One region of the Methylobacterium guangdongense genome, then DNA from elsewhere that is predicted to be linked to it. Evidence: predicted binding sites of a transcription regulator. Region 1 holds the regulator's gene; each other region holds the start of a gene.
What was found. The regulator LexA, encoded in region 1, represses DNA repair genes until DNA is damaged. The targets are predictions, from matches to a motif close to TGTTCNNNNTGTGTTCNG.
Positions count from the first base shown of each region.

Region 2: a site for LexA is predicted at 3,690-3,707, ahead of parE (DNA topoisomerase IV subunit B). Genes of this name have one in related genera too.
Region 3: a site for LexA is predicted at 2,747-2,764, ahead of AAHG09_RS09810 (PA0069 family radical SAM protein). Genes of this name have one in related genera too.

Region 1 covers NZ_JBBXMX010000009.1:139,572-146,357, reverse strand. The annotation lists gene gltA (citrate synthase) at 1-8, opposite strand, end outside; gene gltX (glutamate--tRNA ligase) at 252-1,679, opposite strand; gene AAHG09_RS18300 (ComEC/Rec2 family competence protein) at 1,860-4,115, shown strand; gene lexA (transcriptional repressor LexA) at 4,109-4,837, opposite strand; gene AAHG09_RS18290 (FAD-binding oxidoreductase) at 5,119-6,573, shown strand; gene AAHG09_RS18285 (DUF4383 domain-containing protein) at 6,588-6,786, shown strand, end outside.
Region 2 covers NZ_JBBXMX010000019.1:17,784-24,569, reverse strand. The annotation lists gene AAHG09_RS25555 (outer membrane protein) at 1-756, shown strand, start outside; gene AAHG09_RS25550 (PRC-barrel domain-containing protein) at 946-1,437, shown strand; gene parE (DNA topoisomerase IV subunit B) at 1,535-3,595, opposite strand; gene AAHG09_RS25540 (hypothetical protein) at 3,964-4,152, shown strand; gene topA (type I DNA topoisomerase) at 4,379-6,786, opposite strand, start outside.
Region 3 covers NZ_JBBXMX010000004.1:6,141-12,926, forward strand. The annotation lists gene moaB (molybdenum cofactor biosynthesis protein B) at 1-302, shown strand, start outside; gene AAHG09_RS09800 (amino acid permease) at 519-1,967, opposite strand; gene AAHG09_RS09805 (hypothetical protein) at 2,105-2,635, opposite strand; gene AAHG09_RS09810 (PA0069 family radical SAM protein) at 2,785-3,912, shown strand; gene AAHG09_RS09815 (ribonuclease HII) at 3,934-4,593, opposite strand; gene AAHG09_RS09820 (glycosyltransferase family 4 protein) at 4,731-5,777, opposite strand; gene AAHG09_RS09825 (UDP-2,3-diacylglucosamine diphosphatase) at 5,789-6,586, opposite strand.

The DNA.
Region 1 (6,786 bases):
GCGCTCATGGATCGTGGACCCTTCTCTGGCGACGTGGCGGATGCCGAACTCGGGCTGTGCCGAATCGGCCCCGGGGGCCTCAAGCACCCGCGTTATGCTGCGGGTGCTCACAGGCATGGGTTACCCAAACGGCACTGCAGCAGCAACGGGGTCGGTGACAACCGGACCCCGACGCCAAGCGAATTCGTTAAACGAATCCCACCAAGCGAAATCCGGGCCGCAACCGGCGGTTCCCGGCCGGACAGGCGGCCTCAGCCCTGCGGCGCCTGATCGCCGATCCGGGCCAGGGTCTCGTCCCGGCCGAGCACCGCCATCACGTCGAACAGGGGCGGGGAGGTGGTCCGGCCGGTGAGCGCCGCCCGCAGGGGCTGGGCCACCTGCCCGAGCTTGCAGCCCGCCTCCTCCGCGTACTGGCGCACGGCACCCTCGGTCGAGGCCGCGCTCCATTCAGGCAGAGCCTCCAGGGCGGGCTTCACCCCGGCGAGGCGCGCGCGGCCCTCGTCGGAGAGGAGGGCGCGGGCCTTGTCGTCGAGGCTCAACGGGCGCTGCGCATAGAGGTAATAGGCGCTGTCGAGGAGCTCGATCAGGGTCTTGGCCCGCTCCTTCAGACCCGGCATGGCCTGGGTGAGCTTGGCCTTCAGGTCCGGCGGCAGCGGCGCCGACAGGCCGCGCTCCGGCCCGACCTGCGGCAGGATGGTCTCGATCGCCGCCACGAGGTCGGCATCGGCGCTGCCGCGGATGTAGAGGCCGTTGAGGTTGGCGAGCTTGGCGAAGTCGAACCGCGCCGCCGAGCGCCCGACCGAGCCGAGATCGAAGGCCGCGATCATCTCCTCGGTGGAGAACACCTCCTGGTCGCCATGGCTCCAGCCCAGCCGCACGAGGTAGTTGCGGAGCGCGGCCGGCAGGTAGCCGAGATCGCGATAGGCCTCGACGCCGAGGGCCCCATGGCGCTTCGAAAGCTTGGCCCCGTCGGCCCCGTGGATCAGCGGGATGTGGGCCATCTTCGGCACGTCCCAGCCCAGCGCGGAGAAGATCTGGGTCTGGCGCGCCGCGTTGGTCAGGTGGTCGTCGCCGCGGATCACCTGCGTGACGCCCATGTCGTGGTCGTCGACGACGACGGCGAGCATGTAGGTCGGCGTCCCGTCCGAGCGCAGCAGGACGAGGTCGTCGAGATCCTTGTTGGCCCAGGTCACGCGACCCTGGACGGCGTCCTCCACCACGGTCTCGCCCTCGGTGGGCGCCCGCAGGCGGATGACCGGCTTGACGCCGGCCGGCGCCTCGGAGGGGTCACGGTCGCGCCAGCGGCCGTCGTAGCGCGGAGCCCGGCCCTCGGCGCGGGCGGTCTCACGCATCTGCGTGAGTTCCTCGGCGGTGGCGTAGCAATGATAGGCGCGGCCTGCGGCCAGCAGTTCCTCGGCCACGGCCCGGTGGCGCTCGGCCCGGGCGAACTGGAACACCACGTCGCCGTCCCAGTCGAGGCCGAGCCAGGTGAGTCCGTCGAGGATCGCGTCGATCGCGCCCTTGGTGGAGCGCTCCCGGTCGGTATCCTCGATGCGCAGCAGCATCTTGCCGCCCGTGTGGCGGGCGTAGAGCCAGTTGAACAGGGCCGTCCGGGCCCCGCCGATATGCAGGTAGCCGGTGGGCGAGGGGGCGAAGCGCGTGACGACGGCTGAGGACATCGGTCCGGTATGTTCGGGGCGGGGCGGGGAGCGCGAAAGGGTGAGCGCGACTGGAGCGGGCTCGACAGGGCGCACGTAGCACGAAGCGCCGCCTGTAGCACGGGGCCGCGGATGCGTTAAGAATCAGCCGGGGAATCGCCCGGCCGCCGACGACAGGTCGCGCGGATCGGGGCAGGGGCAATGCGGCGGATCGGCGCGAGGCTGACGGGGGGCGCCCTGGCGCTCACCGGCCCGCGCGTGCCTGCGCTCCCGGCGTTCCGCCACTGGGTGGCCGATGGCCTCACCCGGGAGGCGGAGCAGCGCCGCCTGTTCCCCTGGCTGGCGGTGGCGTTCGGGGCCGGGATTCTCGTTTACTTCGGCGCCGCTGACGGAACGCCGATCCTGGCCGCGCCGCTCATCGGGGCCGCCCTGGCGCTGGCGCCGGTGCCGTTCCTGGGGGCGCGGCCGGTGGCGATGGCGCTGGCGCTGGCAGCGGGCTTCGCCTTCCTCGGCTTCGCGGCGGCGACCTGGCGGGTCGCGCAGGTGGCCGCGCCGATCCTGGCCCGGACCACGATCGGACCGCTCACCGGGACGGTCGAGGCCCTCGACGAGCGCGAGGTCGGCGCGCGGCTGGTGATCCGGGTGGAGAGCTTTGCCGGGCTCGGACCCGAAGCGCGGCCGGTGCGGGTGCGGGTCTCGTTCCGCAAGACGCCGATCCCGCGGCCCGGCGAGACCATCGCGGCGACCGCCCGCCTGCTGCCGCCCCCGGAGGCGGCCCGGCCCGGCGGCTACGACTTCGCCCGGGACGCGTATTTCCAGGGGATCGGCGCGGTCGGCTCGCTCCTCGGGGCAGTGACGGTGCGGGCACCCACGGAACCGCCGCCCCTGGGCCTACGCCTCGCCGCGTTGCTGGACGAGGCCCGCAACGCCCTGACCCGCCGGATCGCGGAGTCCGAGGGCGGGCAGGCGGGGGCGGTGGCGGCCGCCCTGGTGACCGGCAAGCGGGGGCTGATCGGCCCGGCCACCAACGACGCCCTGCGCGCCGCCGGCATCTACCACGTGGTCTCGATCTCGGGCCTTCACATGGTGCTGGCCGCCGGCGTCGTGTTCTGGCTGGTGCGGGCCGCCCTCGCCCTCGTGCCGTTTTGCGCCCTGTTCTGGCCGATCAAGAAGATCGCGGCCAGCTTCGCCATGGTGGGGGTGAGCGCCTACTGCGCCTTCTCGGGCTGGGACATCGCCGCCGAGCGCTCGCTGATCATGACGCTGATCATGCTGGGGGCGATCCTGGCCGACCGGCCGGCCCTGTCGATGCGCAACCTCGCGCTCGCCGCCCTGATCGCGCTCGCCCGCGAGCCGGAGGGGCTGCTCGGCCCGAGCTTCCAGATGTCGTTCGGCGCGGTCGCCGGGCTAATCGCCTGCGCCCGGCTGATCGACGGGCGCCTGTTCGTGCGGCCCGGGGCGGGGCGGATCGGCCGCCTCGTCGGGACCGGCCTGTCGGCGGTCACCGGGACGCTGGCGACGACGCTGGTGGCGCAGATCGCGACCGCGCCCTTCGCCACCTACCACTTCCAGACGATCCAGCCCTTCGGCCTCATCGGCAACGCGCTGACCCTGCCCCTGGTGTCGCTGGTGGTGATGCCCGCGGCCGTGATCGGGTGCCTCGCCTATCCCTTCGCCCTCGACCGGCCGGTCTGGTGGCTGATGGGGCAGGCGGTGGGCGGCATGCTGGCGATCTCGAACTGGATCGCCGGGTTCGAGCGGGCGAGCCTCGTGGTACCGGCCTTCGGCACAGGCGCGCTCGCCGCCCTGACGGCGGCCCTGCTGCTGGCGACGCTGCCGGCCTCGCGGCTGCGCTGGCTCGCCCTGCCACCCATCCTGCTGGGCCTCGGCCTGCTGGCCCGGCCGGAGCGCCACGACCTCTACGTCGACCGCCAGGGCTGGGGCGCCGCCGTGCGCGGCCCTGACGGAAGCCTCTCGGTCCTCGGCAGCCCCTCAAATTTCGTGCTGGAGCAATGGCTGAAGGCGGATGGCGACGGGCGGCGGCTCGATCGCGGGTCCGGCGCGCGCGCCGGGGGGCGCTGCGACCGGCTCGGCTGCACCGCCCTCCTGCGGGACGGGAGGCCGGTCACCCTGGTCCGCGACCGCCGGGCCTTCCCGGAGGATTGCGCCCGGGCGGCCGTGCTGATCACGAGCCTCACGGCACCGCCGACCTGTATGGGGCCGCTGGTGATCGACCGCCGGGTCCTGGCCGCACACGGGGCCGTGGCCCTTCGGGCCGACGGGGCCGGATTCACGATGCAGACCGCCCATGGCGACGGCCGGTCCGTCCCCTGGCGCCCCCGGCCCGCACCCAAAGCCGATCCCCCCGCCGAAACGGCCGGCGGCATGGCCGCGACCGAGGCGCCTCAGGCCCCGGTGGAGGCCGGCGCCGAAGCCCCGGCCGAGCCGCTTCAGTAGCGGCGCACGAGGCTGACGAGCCGGCCCTGGATCTGGACCCTGTCGGGACCCAGAACGCGGGTCTCGTAAGCCGGGTTGGCGGCTTCCAGGGCGATCGAGGAGCCACGGCGGCGCAGGCGCTTGAGCGTCGCCTCCTCGTCGTCGATCAGCGCCACGATGATGTCGCCGGTATTGGCGGTGTCCTGCTTGCGGATCACCACGAGGTCGCCGTCGAGGATCCCGGCCTCGACCATCGAATCGCCCCGCACCTCGAGAGCATAATGCTCGCCGCCCGCGAGGAAGTCCGGCGAGAGCGTGATGGCGTGGCTCTGGTTCTGGATCGCCGAGACCGGCGTGCCGGCCGCGATCCGGCCCATGACCGGGATCGAGACCGCCCGGCCGGATTCGTCGATCATCCGCGCGCTCGCCGGCATCGGCGAGGCCGCCGGCTGCCGGGACTTGCCGCCCTCCACCACGCTCGGGGTGAAGCGGCGCGGCTCGGGGGCCGGCGAAGCCGCCTGCGAGAGGCTTTCCGGAATACGGATCACCTCGATGGCGCGCGCCCGATTCGGCAGGCGGCGCAGGAAGCCGCGCTCCTCCAGGGCCGTGATCAGCCGGTGGATACCCGATTTCGACTTGAGGTCGAGCGCATCCTTCATCTCGTCGAAGGAGGGGGGAACGCCGCATTCCTGCATGCGGCTCTGGATGAACCGCAGGAGGTCCAGCTGCTTGCGCGTGAGCATCGACGGGGGCCTCGCGGCTTTGGGACCGCCCCGGGGACGGCCGCTGAAACAAATCGCGAACAGGTTAAACGTTCCGCAAGTGTTCTGCAAGAGCGTTATGGCTACGCTCTGTGCCGTCCGGCGGGATGGTTGTCGAGGCCCGTCAGCCGCGATCGGGATGCGCCCGTCGTATCGGTCTTGCGGGCCGGTGCGCAAGCTCACGCCGCCGGACAGGCCCCCGGCGCAGGATACGTGGCGGGGCGATTCGATCACCCCGTGAGCGAATCGGGACGGGGCGCGGCATGGGCGGAGTTCGACCGAGCAGACGTGGACTCCTCGCGGGTGGCGGCGTCCTGGCGGCCGCCGCACTGCTGCCGCGGGCCGCCCAGGCCGCGCCGCGGACCATCCTGAACGATGCGAGCGGCCTCAACCCGACTCCGGTGGTGCGTCACGCCAAGCTCCCGACGGGATCGACCGAAGCCCTGATCGAAGCCGTGCGCGCCGAGATCCGGGACGCCGCCACGGCGGGCCGCCCGGTCGCGGTCGGCGTCGCGCGCCACTCGATGGGCCGCCAGAGCCTCGCCCGCGACGGGACGGCACTGACCCTGGAGGGTGGCCCGATCGAGCCCGATACGGCCGCCGGCCTCTATCGGGTCGGGGCCGGGGCGCGCTGGTCGCAGGTCATCCGGGAACTCGACCGGATCGGCTTCTCGCCGGCGGTGATGCAGTCGAACAGCGATTTCGGAATCGGCTCGACCTTCAGCGTGAACGCCCATGGCTGGCCGGCGCCGCGCGGGCCGTTCGGCTCCACGGTCCGCAGCCTCCGCCTCGTCCTGGCGGATGGCAGCCTCGTGACCTGCTCCCGCACCGAGAACGCCGAGCTGTTCGGGCTGGCGATGGGCGGCTACGGCCTGTTCGGGATCGTGGTCGACCTCGTGGTCGAGATGGTGCCGAATGCCCTCCTGACGCCGACCTACGCGGTGATGCCGTCGGCCGACTTCGCCCCCGCCTTCGTGGCCGCTCTGGCGCACGACCCGCGGCTGCGCATGGCCTATGGCCGGCTCTCGGTGGCGCGGGCCGGGTTCTTCGACGAGGCGATCCTGGTCACCTACGCGGAGGCGGAGCACCCGCCAAAGGTCCTGCCCGCGGCGGCCAGCCAGGGCGCATTCACGGCGGTCTCGCGCGAGATCTACCGCGCCCAGGTCGGCAGCGAATTCGGCAAGCGCGCCCGCTGGATCGCCGAGACCCGGCTCAACCCGACGCTGGATCCGGGCCTCGCCACCCGCAACAGCCTGATGAACGAGCCGGTCGCCAACCTCGCGGCGCGCGACCGCAGCCGCACCGACATCCTGCACGAGTATTTCGTGCCGCCCGACCGGTTCGCGGGGTTCCTTGCCGCCTGCCGGCAGATCATCCCGGGCTCGGGCTGCGACTGCCTGAACGTCACCCTGCGCTACGTGGCGGCGGACCCCGACTCGACGCTCGCCTACGCGCCGACCCCGCGCATCGGCGCGGTGATGTCGTTCTCGCAGGGGCTCACCCCGCAGGACGAGGCCGCGATGATGCGCATGACCGAGGCGCTGATCGAGCGCGTCGTGGCGCTCGGTGGGGCCCATTACCTGCCCTACCGCCTGCATGCCCGGCGCGACCAGATGGCCCGGGCCTATCCGCGGCTCGACGCCTTCGTGGCGGCCAAGCGCCGGTACGATCCGGGGCTGCTGTTCCGGAACGCCCTGTGGTCGACCTACCTCGACTGAGCAAGGATCCGCCCGTGAGACTCACGCCTCCCCAGGCGGCAGCCCTCGCCTTCGCGGCCATCCTGCTGTTCGCCGCCGCCACCGACTTCATCCCGGCCTTCCGGGACGCGGAGGGCCGCGTGTTCGGCCTGTTCCGGCTCGACGTCTACAAGGACGCCCTCCACCTCGCCTCCGGCCTGTGGGCGCTCGCCGCCGCCCTGTGGTCGCGGGACG
Region 2 (6,786 bases), on a different contig from region 1:
GTCTTCACCTGGACGGGGTTCTACCTCGGCGTGAACGCCGGCTACGGCTTCGATGCCAACAACCGCCGGACCACCAACTACAACCTCCCGGCTGGCTCCGTGGTCGGCTCGGAGGACACGGCCGGCGTCATCAGCGTGCGTAACCGCGCGAACAACGACGGCTTCAGCGGCGGCGCGCAGATCGGGTACAACTACCAGTTCACGCCGGGCTCGGGCGTCGTGATCGGCTTCGAGGCTGATGCTCAGTACGTCGACTTCGCCCGCCGCTCGAACGGCACGCAGGACTATGTCGGTCTCGGCTATCCGGGCGCGGCCTTCACCAGGCCGCGCGCCTACGTCGCCACCAGCGGCAACGGCCTCGACTACTTCGGCACTGTGCGCGGCCGCCTCGGCTACGCCTTCGACCGCACCCTCGTGTACGCCACCGGCGGCTACGCCTACGGCTCGGGCCAGGACGACCAGAACTTCGCCGGTCGTCGCTTCCGCGACAGCTTCCGCACGGGCTACGCGGTCGGCGGCGGCGTCGAGTACGCCCTGCCCACCGACTCGTTCCTGAACTTCTTCCACTCCTCGGCCGTCACGCTGAAGGTCGAAGGCCTGTACGTGAATCTCGACCGGCAGAAGAACGCCGCGGCCGGCGTCTACGTCCCGAGCCTTCTGCCGCCGAACGGCGTGGCCTACCTCAACGGCGGCGCCGCCAAGACCGAGTTCGCGGTTGTCCGCGCCGGCGTGAACTACAAGTTCGGCTCGTACTGAGATCGACGACCGGAGCCGGGTTCTTCCGGCGCCGTAATGAAGGGGTTCGACCGCGAGGTCGGGCCCTTTTTCGTTTCCTATGCCTGGGCGTACCGGACGGGTGCGACATGGACGGCCGGAACCGGATCGGCACCGGGCGATTGTGACCGCGGCGCCTCGCGGGATCAGGGCGCAGCGGAGCGATCAGCCATGCGGAGCCGAATCCTTCTCCTGTCGCTGGCAGCGATCGGCCTCGCGGCCGTTCCGGCGCACGCCCAGGATGCCAGCGTGATCGGGAAGGGCACCGTGCTGCCCGGAACCGGGCCGGGAACCACGGTCGGCGGCACCGGGACCGGCCGGCTGATGGAAGCCGCCAACGCCGAGGACGCGAAGAAGCGTCAGGGCCTGAAGCCCGTCGCGTTCCTGACGACCAAGATGATCGGCGTCGAGGTGCGCAACCAAGGGGGTGACAGCGTCGGCAAGATCGATGACCTGCTGATCACCGATGGCGGAACCCTGAAGGCGGTGGTGATCGACGTCGGGGGCTTCCTCGGGCTCGGCAGCAAGCGCATCGCGGTGGAACCCGGCGCCGTCGTGCTGCGGCCCGGCGGAGACCGATTCTCCGCCATTCTCAACATGGGCAAGGACGCGATCTCCGCGGCTCAGCCCTTCGATCCGGCGAAGGCGATCGCCGCCCATTGAAGGCTCACACCGGTACGGCAGGGGCGATCGAGGGTTTCCAAAGGGCTGAAGCCCTTTGGCGGGTCGCCAGGGCGGAGCCCTGGCTGATCAGGCGACCTCAGATATCGAGATCCGCCCCCTCGGCGAAGGCCGCGCGCTCGCTGATGAAGGCGAAGCGCGCCTCGGGCTTGTTGCCCATCAGGCGCTCGACCGTGTCGCCGGTCGATTCCCGGGCCTCGTCCAGGACCGCGACGCGCAGGAGCGTGCGCTTCTTCGGGTCCATGGTGGTCTCCTTGAGCTGAGCCGGCATCATCTCGCCGAGGCCCTTGAACCGCCCGATCTCGACCTTGCCGCCCTTGAACACCGTCTTGATGATCCGCTCACGATCCGCGTCGTCCCGGGCATAGGCCACCTTCGAGCCCTGCTGCAGCCGGTAGAGCGGCGGGATCGCGAGGTAGAGGTGACCCCGATCGATCAGCTTGGGCATCTGCCGGTAGAAGAAGGTGATCAGCAGTGAGGCGATATGGGCGCCGTCGACGTCGGCGTCCGTCATGATGATCACCTTGTCGTAGCGCAGGTCCGTCTCGCGGAAGGCCGAGCCGGTGCCGCAGCCGAGCGCCAGGGTGAGATCCGAGATCAGCTGGTTGGCGCCGAGCTTGTCGCGCGAGGCCGAGGCGACGTTCAGGATCTTGCCGCGGAGTGGCAGGATCGCCTGGGTCGCCCGGTCCCGGGCCTGCTTGGCTGAGCCGCCGGCCGAATCACCCTCGACGATGAAGATCTCCGAGCCTGCGGTGCCGGCCGCGGAGCAGTCGGCGAGCTTGCCGGGCAGGCGCAGCTTGCGGGTTGCGCTCTTGCGGGCGACCTCCTTCTCCTGGCGGCGGCGCAGGCGTTCCTCGGCCCGGTCGATCACCCAGTCGAGGAGCTTGTTGGCCTGGGCCGGGGAGGCGGCGAGCCAATGGTCGAAGGCGTCGCGCACCGCCGTCTCGACGATGCGCTGGGCCTCCACGGTGGCGAGCTTGTCCTTGGTCTGGCCCTGGAACTCGGGCTCGCGGATGAAGACCGAGAGCATCGACGCGCAGGTCGCCATGACGTCGTCGGTGGTCACCGCGGTCATGCGCTTGGCCTGGTTCACCCGCTCGGCATGCTCGCGCAGGCCGCGCAGCAGGGCGACGCGCAGGCCCGCCTCGTGGGTGCCGCCCTCGGGGGTCGGAATCGTGTTGCAGTAGGAATGCGAGAACCCGTCCTCGGCGACCATCCAGGCCACCGCCCATTCGAGCGAGCCGTGCGAGCCCGGCTTGGTGATCTTGCCGGAGAACATCGCGTCGGTGACGAGGTCCTTGCCCTCGATGTCCCGGGCGAGATAGTCGCGCAACCCGTCGGGGAAGCGGTGCACCGCCTCCGCCGGCACGTCCGCCAGCCCTTCGAGGAGGGCTGGGGCGCAGCGCCAGCGGATCTCGACGCCGCCGAACAGGTAGGCCTTCGAGCGCGCCATCTTGAACAGGCGGCGCGGGTCGAACTTCAGCGAGCCGAAGATCTCGGCATCGGGGTGGAAGCGCACCCGCGTGCCGCGCCGGTTCTGCACCCGGCCGACCAGCTCCAAGGCGCCCTGCGCATGGCCGCGCGAGAACGTCTGGCGATAGAGGGTCTGGTTGCGCGCCACCTCGACCTCCAGCAGGTCGGAGAGGGCGTTCACCACCGAGATGCCGACGCCGTGCAGGCCGCCCGAGGTCTCGTAGACCTTCGAGTCGAACTTACCGCCGGCATGCAGCGTGGTCATGATGACCTCCAGCGCCGACTTGCCGGGGAATTTCGGGTGCGGGTCGACCGGGATGCCGCGGCCGTTGTCGGTGACGACGAGGGCGCCGGTCTCCTCAAGCTCCACCTCGATGAAGCTGGCATGGCCGGCGACCGCCTCGTCCATCGAGTTGTCGATCACCTCGGCGAAGAGGTGGTGCAGCGCCCGCTCGTCGGTGCCGCCGATATACATGCCGGGCCGGCGCCGGACCGGCTCCAGCCCCTCCAGCACCTCGATGTCGGAGGCGGTGTAGCCGGCCTCCGGCGCGGCCGAGGCGAGCGCCGTCACGGAGGCCGAGGCGTCCAGGCGCCGCCGCGGCTCGGGCGGACGGGCGGCCGGGCCCTTGCCGCCCGGCCCGAACAGGTCGCGCGCCGGATCGCTCACGCGCGGCCTCCGCGGGCGCGGCGTGTCGGCCGGCTCGGCTTCGCGCAGACGAATCTGGGGTCGTGGTGCATGCGCCTTCATCCCCGCATCATAGCGGAACAAACCATAAACATCAAAGCCATTCGCCCGAAGCGGCTCGCTTTGGCGACGCGGCCGTACCATCGCATGCTGCGCCGCGGCGAGCGAGGGGCGAAGCTCCTCGGGGATCTCGAAGCCCGAACGACCGTCATCGGGACTTTGCACAACGAGGGGTTAAAGCTTCCCGTAGCATATCCGTCCGGTCTCAGTAGATCTCCACCGGAACGGTTCCGCTGGATCGACGTTGAAGGCGGAGAAGAAACTTGACCGTGGTCAGGGAGCCGCAGTCGATGAGTGACGCCGCGATCGAGGCTCGCCGCCTGACGCTGATTCGCTTCGAGCACGCGGCCGGCGCCGCCTTCGGGTGCGACGACGACGCGGTCGACCTGCCGCAGGCGCGGGCCCTGGTGAACGCCACCACGATCGCCCTGGCGACCTTCGCCACCGCGGTGGCGGCGACGATCACCTATCTGGTCTGAGCCGGACAGGATGTCCGCAGCCTTTTGCTGCGGCGGTCCATCCCAGCGCCCACCCGCGCCCTCATCCTGAGGTGCCGCAGCGGAGCGGAGGCCTCGAAGGAGCCCTCCAGCCAGCCGTGCGATCCCTGGAGTTCTCCTTCGAGGCCCGCTGATGCGGGCACCTCAGGATGAGGGGAGGGGCCAGGAGTCCCGTCGCGGCGTCTCAACACGCCCGTCAACGGATCCCTCAGCCGGCGCTCGACTTCTTCGCCGGGGCCTTCTTGGCGGCCGGCTTCTTCGCGGCGGTCTTCTTGGCCGCCGGCTTGTCGCCGCTCGTCGCGCGCGCCGAACTCTTCCGGACAGCACCCCGCTTCGCCGGCTTGCCGCCGCCCGCGGCGCGCTTGGCGTTCACCAGGGCGATCGCCTCGTCGAGCGTCAGCGCCTCGGCGGCCATCGCCTTCGGCAGCGTCGCGTTCACCTCGCCATCGGTGACGTAGGGCCCGTACTTGCCGGCCTTGACCACGAGGTCGCGCCCGCTCGCCTCGTCCTTGCCGAGCGGCCGGCCCGGATCGGCGGCCGGACGGCCGCGACCGCCGCCCTGCTCCTTGGCGACGATCAGGTCGATCGCGCGGTTGCCGCCGATCTCCAGCACGTCGTCATCCTTGCCGAGATTGGCGTAGGTCTTCCCGTGCTGCACGTAGGGCCCGAACCGGCCGAGATTGGCCAGGATCGGCTCGCCGGTCTCGGGATGGCGCGCCACCTCGCGGGGCAGCGACAGCAGCGCCAGAGCCTTGTCGAGATCGACCGACGAGGGGCTGAGCCCCTTGGGTAGCGACGAGCGCTTGGGCTTGGCCGCCCCCTTCTCGGTGGAGGCCTCGCCGAGCTGCACGAACGGACCGAACCGCCCGTCGCGGATCGTCACCGGCAGGCCCGTCGCCGGATCGTCGCCCAGCACCCGCACGCCCGGCTGTCCGCCCTCGGCCGAGGAGCCGTCGCCGTCCCCCTCGACGCCCGAGGCCGAGAGCTGGCGGGTGTACTTGCACTCCGGATAGTTCGAGCAGCCGATGAAGGCGCCGAACTTGCCGAGCTTCAGGGAGAGCTGGCCGGAGCCGCAGGTCGGGCAGGTGCGCGGGTTCGAGCCGTCGCCCTTGTCGGGGAAGATGTGCGGGCCGAGCAGCCCGTTCAGCGCCTCCAGCACGTCGGTGACGCGCAATTCCTTGGTCTCGCCGATCGCCGCCGAGAAGTCGCGCCAGAAGTCGCGCAGAACCGCCCGCCAGTCGATCTCGGCGTTGGAGACGCGATCGAGCTGCTCCTCCAGGTCGGCGGTGAAATCGTACTCGACGTAGCGCCGGAAGAAGCTCTCGAGGAAGCCCGTGACGAGCCGCCCCTTATCCTCCGGCTGCAGCCGCTTCTTCTCGATCTTGACGTATTCGCGGTCGCGCAGCGTCTGGAGGACCGCGGCGTAGGTCGAGGGCCGGCCGATGCCGAGTTCCTCCATGCGCTTCACGAGGCTTGCCTCGGAATAGCGCGGCGGCGGCTCGGTGAAGTGCTGGGTCGAGCTGATCCGCTCGCGCTTGAGCGGGTCGCCGGCCTTCATGGGCGGCAGGCGGCGGCTCTCCTCGTCCTCCTCGTCGTCCTTGCCCTCCTGATAGAGGGCGAGGAAGCCGTCGAACTTCACCACCTGGCCGGTGGCGCGCAGATCGATCGTGCGGGGCCCGACCTTCGCGGCGACGTCCACGGTGGTCCGTTCCAGCTCGGCCGATTCCATCTGGCTCGCCATGGTGCGGGTCCAGATCAGGTCGTAGAGCTTGGCCTGCTCGGGCTCGAGGTGGCGGGCGACCATCTTGGGCAGGCGGCCCATATCGGTCGGCCGCACCGCCTCGTGGGCCTCCTGGGCGTTCTTGGCCTTGACGCTGTACTTGCGCGGCACGTCCGGCACGTAGCGGTCGCCGAACTCCTTGCCGATCACCCGGCGGGCGTCCTGGATCGCCTCCGGCGCCATGTCGACGCCGTCGGTCCGCATGTAGGTGATGATGCCGACGGTCTCGCCGCCGATGTCGACGCCCTCGTAGAGGCGCTGGGCGACCCGCATGGTCTGGGCCGGCGCCATCCCGAGCTTGCGCGATGCTTCCTGCTGGAGGGTCGAGGTGGTGAAGGGCGGCTGCGGGTGGCGCTTGGCGGGCTTGGCCTCGACGCTCGCCACCTGGAAGGTCGCGAGTTCGAGGTCGCGTTTGAAGGCGGCCGCTTCCTCGCCGGTGCCGACATCGAGGCGCTGGATGCGCTTGCCGTCGGCGCCCACGAGGCGGGCCTCGAAGGTGGCGCCGTCCGCGGTCGTCAGGGTCGCGATGAGCGTCCAGTACTCGCGCGGCTTGAACCGCTCGATCTCCATCTCGCGCTCGACCACGAGGCGGAGCGCCACGGACTGCACGCGCCCCGCCGAGCGGGCACCCGGGAGCTTGCGCCAGAGGACCGGCGAGAGGTTGAAGCCCACGAGGTAGTCGAGGGCCCGGCGCGCCAGATAGGCATCGACCAGCGCCTGGTCGATCTCCCGCGGCTTGCGCATCGCCTGCTCGACCGACGCCTTGGTGATGGCGTTGAAGGTCACGCGCTCGACCGGGATGCCCTTGAGCGCCTTGCGGGCGGTGAGCGCCTCCA
Region 3 (6,786 bases), on a different contig from region 1:
GCGACGTGACCCCGGAGGCGCTGGAGCCCCTGTTCGAGAAGCGGATGGACGGCTTTTCCGCCGTGTTCCACCGCATCTCCTACGACAAGATCGGGACCTCGACCCTGCAGTCGCGCGCCACCGCGGGGGTCGCGCGGGCAACCTACGTGTTCGTGCTGCCGGGCTCCCCCGGCGCCTGCCGGGACGCCTGGGACGGGATCCTGGCGCAGCAGCTCGACTACCGGCACCGGCCCTGCAACTTCGTGGAGATCATGCCGCGTCTCGACGAGCATCTGCGGCGGGGGGCGAGCATATCCGTGTGAGGCGCGAGGCGTTCCCTTACCCGCAGAGCTACGGGCTCCACAGGTTTGCGGGCTCGCCCGCCAGCCTGGAAGAGCGCGGGCCCCCTCTCCCGCCCGGGAGAGGGGGCTCGTAGCGCTCTGGCATAAGCCGCCTGCGTCAAATCGGTGTCGCCGGTAGCCCGTAGAGGGGAGGTGGATCCGCCGCGCCAGCCGACCTGGATCCCATCCCGAACGGCGCTACGCCGTGGTCCCCTCCTTGCGGCGCAGGACCGAGTGCTTCCGTCCGTAGAAAAAGTACACGACCAGCCCGATCGCCATCCAGATCACCAGCCGCAGCCACGTGTCGAGCGGCAGGCCGGCCATCAGGAGCAGGCAGAACAGGATGCCGAGGATCGGCACCATCGGCACGGCGGGGGCCCGGAACGGGCGCTTCATGGTCCGGTTCGTCCGGCGCAGGTAGATCACCGCGCCGCAGACCAGGATGAAGGCCGCGAGCGTCCCGATGCTCACCATCTCGCCCAGGATGTTGATCGGCACCAGGGCCGCCACCAGCGCCACCGCGGCCCCGATCAGCGCCTGGCTGCGGTAGGGCGTCTGGTAGGTCGGATGCACGTGGGAGAACATCTTCGGCAGCAGGCCGTCCTGCGCCATGGTGAAGAAGATCCGGCTCTGGCCGTAGAGCAGCACGAGGATCACGGTGGTCAGCCCGGTCAGCGCGCCGAGCTTGATCAGCAGGGCGAACCAGCCAATGCCGATCACGTCGACGCCCTTGGCGATCGGATCGGGTACGTTGAGCTCCTTGTAGGGGACGAGCCCGGTGAGCACCGCGGCCACCAGCACGTACAGGATCGTGCAGACCGCCAGCGATCCCAGGATGCCGATCGGCATGTCCTTCTGGGGCTTGCGCGCCTCCTGGGCGGCGGTCGAGACGGCATCGAAGCCGATGAAGGCGAAGAACACGACGCCGGCGCCGCGCAGGATGCCGCTGTAGCCGAAATGCCCGAACGTGCCGTCATTCTCGGGGATCAGCGGGTGCCAGTTCGCCGAATCGACATGGCCCCAGCCCAGCGCGATGAAGGCCACCACCACGGTGAGCTTCACCGCCACCATGATGTTGTTGAAGCGCGCCGATTCCTGCGTGCCGCGCATCAGCAGGAGCGTGATCAGCGCCACGATCAGCACGGCGGGGAGGTTGAGCAGGGCGGTGCCGCCGCCGTCGATCGGCGTGCCGGGTGCGTGCGCGAACTGGGCCGGGATCACGATCCCCACATCCTTCAGGATGCTGGTGACGTAGCCCGACCAGCCCACCGCCACGGTGGCGGCCCCCATGGCGTATTCGAGGATCAGGTCCCAGCCGATCAGCCACGCGAAGAACTCGCCCAGCGTCGCGTAGGTGTAGGTATAGCTCGACCCCGCCACCGGGATCAGCGCCGCCATTTCGGAGTAGCACAGGCCGACGAACGCGCAGGCGATGCCGCCGAGCACGAAGGACAGCATGATCCCCGGCCCGGCATACTGGGCCGCGGCCGTACCGGTCAGGACGAAGATCCCGGCCCCGATGATCGCGCCGATGCCCATCGCGGTGATCGACAGGGCGCCGAGCGTTTTCGAGAGCTGCTGCTCGCCTTCGCCGCTCCTGATGATGTCGTCGACCGATTTCCGCCCCATCAGGCCTGACGCATCCATCGCAACATCCTTTCCAGGGTGGAGCGGGCGTACGCGTCCCCCCGCGGATGGAACGGCCGCAAATCCTTTGCCACGCTAAGGGTGTTGTAGAGGCGAATTGAGCGACAACAACGAGCCGTATCGCAATAATCTTTGGATCAGGCCCGGTCGATACGGGCGATCAAGGGGCGAACCTTGAGGCGCGCCGCGAAGGCCGGCCCGCATCGCAGCGCCTCGCGGCGGACCACGTCGCCCGCCCTGGCCCGAGGGGCGCCGGTCAGGATCTCGATCCGTCCGATCAGCCGGGCCCGCCAGCCGGCCGCCGGGCGGCGCAGGCGGCCGAGGCCGGTCTCCGGCCGGGCGGTGCCGACGAAGCGGTCGAGGGTGCGGATCCAGCCTTCGGCCGGGACGTCCCCGGCCTCCAGGCAGAGGATCCAGTCGCGGCGTGCCAGGGCGGCGCCCGCCGCGTAGGGGCCGGCGCCCCCGTGGACGACGAGGGCCGCCCCGGTCGCCTCGGCGACGGCCGCCACCGCCTCGCTCGCGCGGCCCGACACGATCACGGCGTCGCCGATCAGCCCCCCGGCGACGCCGGAGACGAGCACGCCGAGGGTATCGGCGAGGCGATCAATCGCGTCCGGATGGGCCGGATCGGCCAGATAGGTCACCGCAGAAAGCATCAGCGCGCGCATAGACGATTTTGCGCCGCCGTAAACCATTCCGGCGTCTCCGCAACATGAGGACGCGTCCGTGAGACGCTGACACGCGGGGTTTGCCTGAAAAACAGGCGCCTTCCAGCGCGATGTTCTCTATATGTTTCACGTTAAACAGGGGACACATCATGGCGGGCGACCAGACGGGTTCGCGCGACGGATCGCGACCGGGGACCGCGCGGCGGCTCGAAGCCAGCGCGCCGCACGAGGCCGGCCGCCGGGGGCGTGGGGCGATCTCCAACCCGACCGGCCGTTTCGAGGCGGCCCGGCGCGAGGCGTTCCACGATCCCGACTGGGTCGCCGACGATCCGGCGCCTCTGCGCACGCAGGTGACGGCGGAGCGGTCGTCGCGGATCATCGCCCGCAACACGTCGCCCGACATTCCGTTCGACCGCTCGATCAACCCCTATCGCGGCTGCGAGCACGGTTGCATCTACTGCTACGCGCGGCCGACCCATGCCTGGCTTGGCCTGTCGCCGGGGCTCGACTTCGAGTCCCGGATCTTCGCCAAGCCGGACGCGGCCCGGCTCCTCGTGCGGGAACTCGCGGCGCCGGGCTACAGCCCGGACACGATCGCGCTGGGCACGGCGACCGATCCCTATCAGCCGGCCGAGCGCACGCATCGCCTCACCCGGGCGGTGCTGGAGGTGCTGCGCGACGCGCGACACCCCGTCGGCATCACCACGAAGTCCGACCTCGTGCTGCGAGACCTCGATATCCTGGCCGACATGGCCGCCGATGACCTCGTCCTCGTGGCGATCTCGCTGCCGACCCTGGATGCGGCCCTCGCCCGGCGGCTCGATCCCCGCGCGCCCCGGCCGGAGAAGCGCCTCGCCGCGATGACGCGCCTGAGCGCGGCGGGGGTGCCCGTGATGGTCAACGTCTCGCCGATCATCCCGGGGCTGACCGATCACGAGATCGAGGCGATCCTCGCTTGCGCCCGGGAGCATGGCGCGAGCCGCATCGGTCACGCCCTGCTGCGGTTGCCCGGAGAGGTCGCCGACCTGATGGCCGACTGGTTCGCCGAGCACTATCCGGAGCGGAAGGACCGTGCCTTCGCGCTGCTGCGGCAGGCCCGGGGCGGACGCGAGAACGATCCCCGGTTCGGCCACCGCTTCCGCGGCGAGGGCGCCTACGCGGCGATGATCGGCCAGCGCGTCCGGATCGCCGGGACTCGGCTCGGCTACGGCTTCGGCCGGATGGCGCTGAACCGCGAGGCGTTCCGGAAGCCGGGTGCGCAGCTGGCGCTATTCTGAGGGAGCGCCCTGATCAAGATCTCAGGGCTCCGCCCTGAGAACCCGCCCAAGGGCTCGCCCTTGGGGAACCCCATCGAACCCGCGGGTGAAGCTCAGCCGATGGTGCGGGCTGCGGCCGAGGCTGATCAGGCCGGCCCGGTGGAGGGCGGTGCCGTAGCCGACGTTGCGCTCCCAGCCGTAGCCGGGGTGGCGCAGGGCGAGGCGCCGCATCAGCGTATCGCGGAACACCTTGGCGACGATCGAGGCCGCGGCGATCTGCGGAACCAGACGGTCGCCGCCGACCACCGCGCGGCCGGGCAGGCCGGGCAGCGCATCGCGCCCGTCGACGAGGACGGGCGCCGCGATCCCCAGCCGGGCGACCGCGCGCGCCATCGCGTCGAGGGTGGCGGCGCGGATGTTGATCCGGTCGATCAGCGCCCGGGAACCGGCGGAAACCGCCACGCGGGCCTCGGCGCGGATCAGAGGGGCGAGCCGGTCCCGCTCGGGCTCGAGGAGCCGCTTGCTGTCGTCGAGGGCCGCGAGCAGGTCGGGCCGGATCGCCGCCGGATCGAACCAGACCGCCGCCACCACGACCGGGCCGCACAAGGCCCCGCGCCCGACCTCGTCGCAGCCGATCGCCGGGGGATAAGCGGCGGCGCGGGACGGATCGAACGGGCGCGCCATCGCCCGAGCGGCTGACATGGCCCTCTCCCGTGGGATCGCGAGTGTCATGGTTTCAAAAGGTCTGCGACCTTTTGCGGGTGCAGGGCAGGGCCCTGCAACACCGTCAGGGCTTTGCCCCGACGACCCACCCAAGGGCAAGCCCATTGGAAACCCGATCAGGCGGCGTCCCGGACAAGGCGCTCGCCGCCATGCGCCTCGATGATGTTGCCGAAGAATTGGCCCGCACTCACGTCCCAGCCCCGGCGCAGGGCCTCGGCTCGGCACTCGGCTCGGGACAGGTCGAGGGCGGCGAGGGCTGCGGCGCGCAGATCCTGGTCGAGGATTCCCACGCGGGTGCCCCCGATCACGTCGTTCGGGCCGGGCACCGGAAAGGCCGCCACCGGGAGGCCGCAGGCCAGCGCCTCCAGCAGCACGATCCCGAACGTGTCGGTCAGGCTCGGGAACACGAACACGTCGCAGGCCGCGTAGGTCGCCGCCAGCGCCGCCCCCGTCCGCGTTCCGAGGAACCGGGCGTCGGGCGCCAGCCCCTGCAGCCGCCCCCGGTCCGGCCCGTCGCCGACCACCACCTTGGTGCCCGGCAGGTCGAGCTTCAGGAAAGCCGCGATGTTCTTCTCCACCGCCAGCCGGCCGACATAGAGGAACAGCGGCCGCGGCAGATCCGCGAGCTCCGCGGGCGGCGGCGTGCCGGGGGCGGCGGGGCGGAACCGCTCGGTATCGACCCCGCGGGTCCAACGCATCAGATGGGTGAAGCCGCGGGCCTCCAGCTCGCCCTGGAGCGAGGCGGTGCTCACCATCGTGCCGCGGGCGGCCCCGTGGAACCGGCGCAGATAGGCGTAGGACCACGCCTCCGGCACCGGCAGGCGGGCCGCGAGATATTCGGGGAAGCGCGTGTGGTAGCTCGTGGTGAAGGGCAGGCCGTGGGACAGGCAGTGCCGCCGCGCCGCGAACCCCACCGGACCCTCGGTGGCGATGTGGACATGGCTCGGCCGTTCCGCCTGCCAGCGCGCCGCCACCCGTGACCGGGCGACATAGGCGAGGCGGATCTCCGGATAGCCCGGCATGGGCAGCGAGGGGAAATCCGCCGCCGTCAGCAGCGTCGTCTCGAACCCGTGCTCGGGCGCGCGGCGGACCATCTGCTCCAGGGAGCGCACCACGCCGTTGACCTGCGGGTGCCACGCGTCGCTGGCGATCAGGAGCTTCACGGGTGATGCCCTCACGCCACCGCGCGCCGGCCGGGGACCGGTTGCGGCACGGTCTCCGCCGCGCGGGCGCGCAGGATGCTCGGGTAGTGCAGAACCTCGATGCGGCCGTCGTAATGCTCCACCATCCCGGTGCAGGATTCGACCCAGTCGCCGGTGTTGAGGTAGCGCAGATCGCCGATCGGCCGATCGGCCGCGTGGTGGATGTGGCCGCAGATCACGCCGTTGGCGCCCTGCCGGCGGGCCTCCTCGGCCAGGATCGTCTCGAACCGGCCGATGAAGCTGACGGCGTTCTTCACCCGCAGCTTCGCCCAGGCCGAGAGCGACCAATAGGAGAGACCGACCCGCCGCCGAACCTTGTTGAGAACCGTGTTGAGGGTCAGCGCCAGCGTGTAGGCCCCGTCGCCGAGATGGGCGAGCCAGGGCGAGTGCCGCACCACCATGTCGAATTGGTCCCCGTGGATCACGAGGTAGCGCTTCCCGTCGGCGGCCTCGTGGATCGCGGTCTCGGCCACTTCGATGCCGCCGAAATTCATGCCGACATAGTCGCGCAGGAACTCGTCGTGGTTGCCCGGCAGGTAGACGATCCGGGCGCCCTTGCGGACCTTGCGCAGGAGCTTCTGCACGACGTCGTTGTGCTCCTGCGGCCAGTACCATCCGGACCGGAGCTGCCAGCCGTCCACGATGTCGCCCACGAGGTAGATCGTGTCGGCGTCGTAGTCCCGCAGGAACGACAGCAGCAGCCCGGCTTGGCAGCCGCGCGTCCCGAGATGCAGATCCGACAGGAACAGCGTCCGGACCCGGACCGGCATCTCCTCAACCTCGGCCACGGCTTCCTCTCCCGGCGGCGAACGGTGCCGGGATCCAGAGCGCGATCCCATCTCAGTTTGATGACGCGATCAGGCACCATCTGCCGCAGGTTGCGTGCGCTGCGGCGAAGCCTCTCAACCGAAGATCGGCTTCGTTGCGCCGCACAAAAAATTTTTTTGCCAAGTTCCGGAAGTTTTTCCGG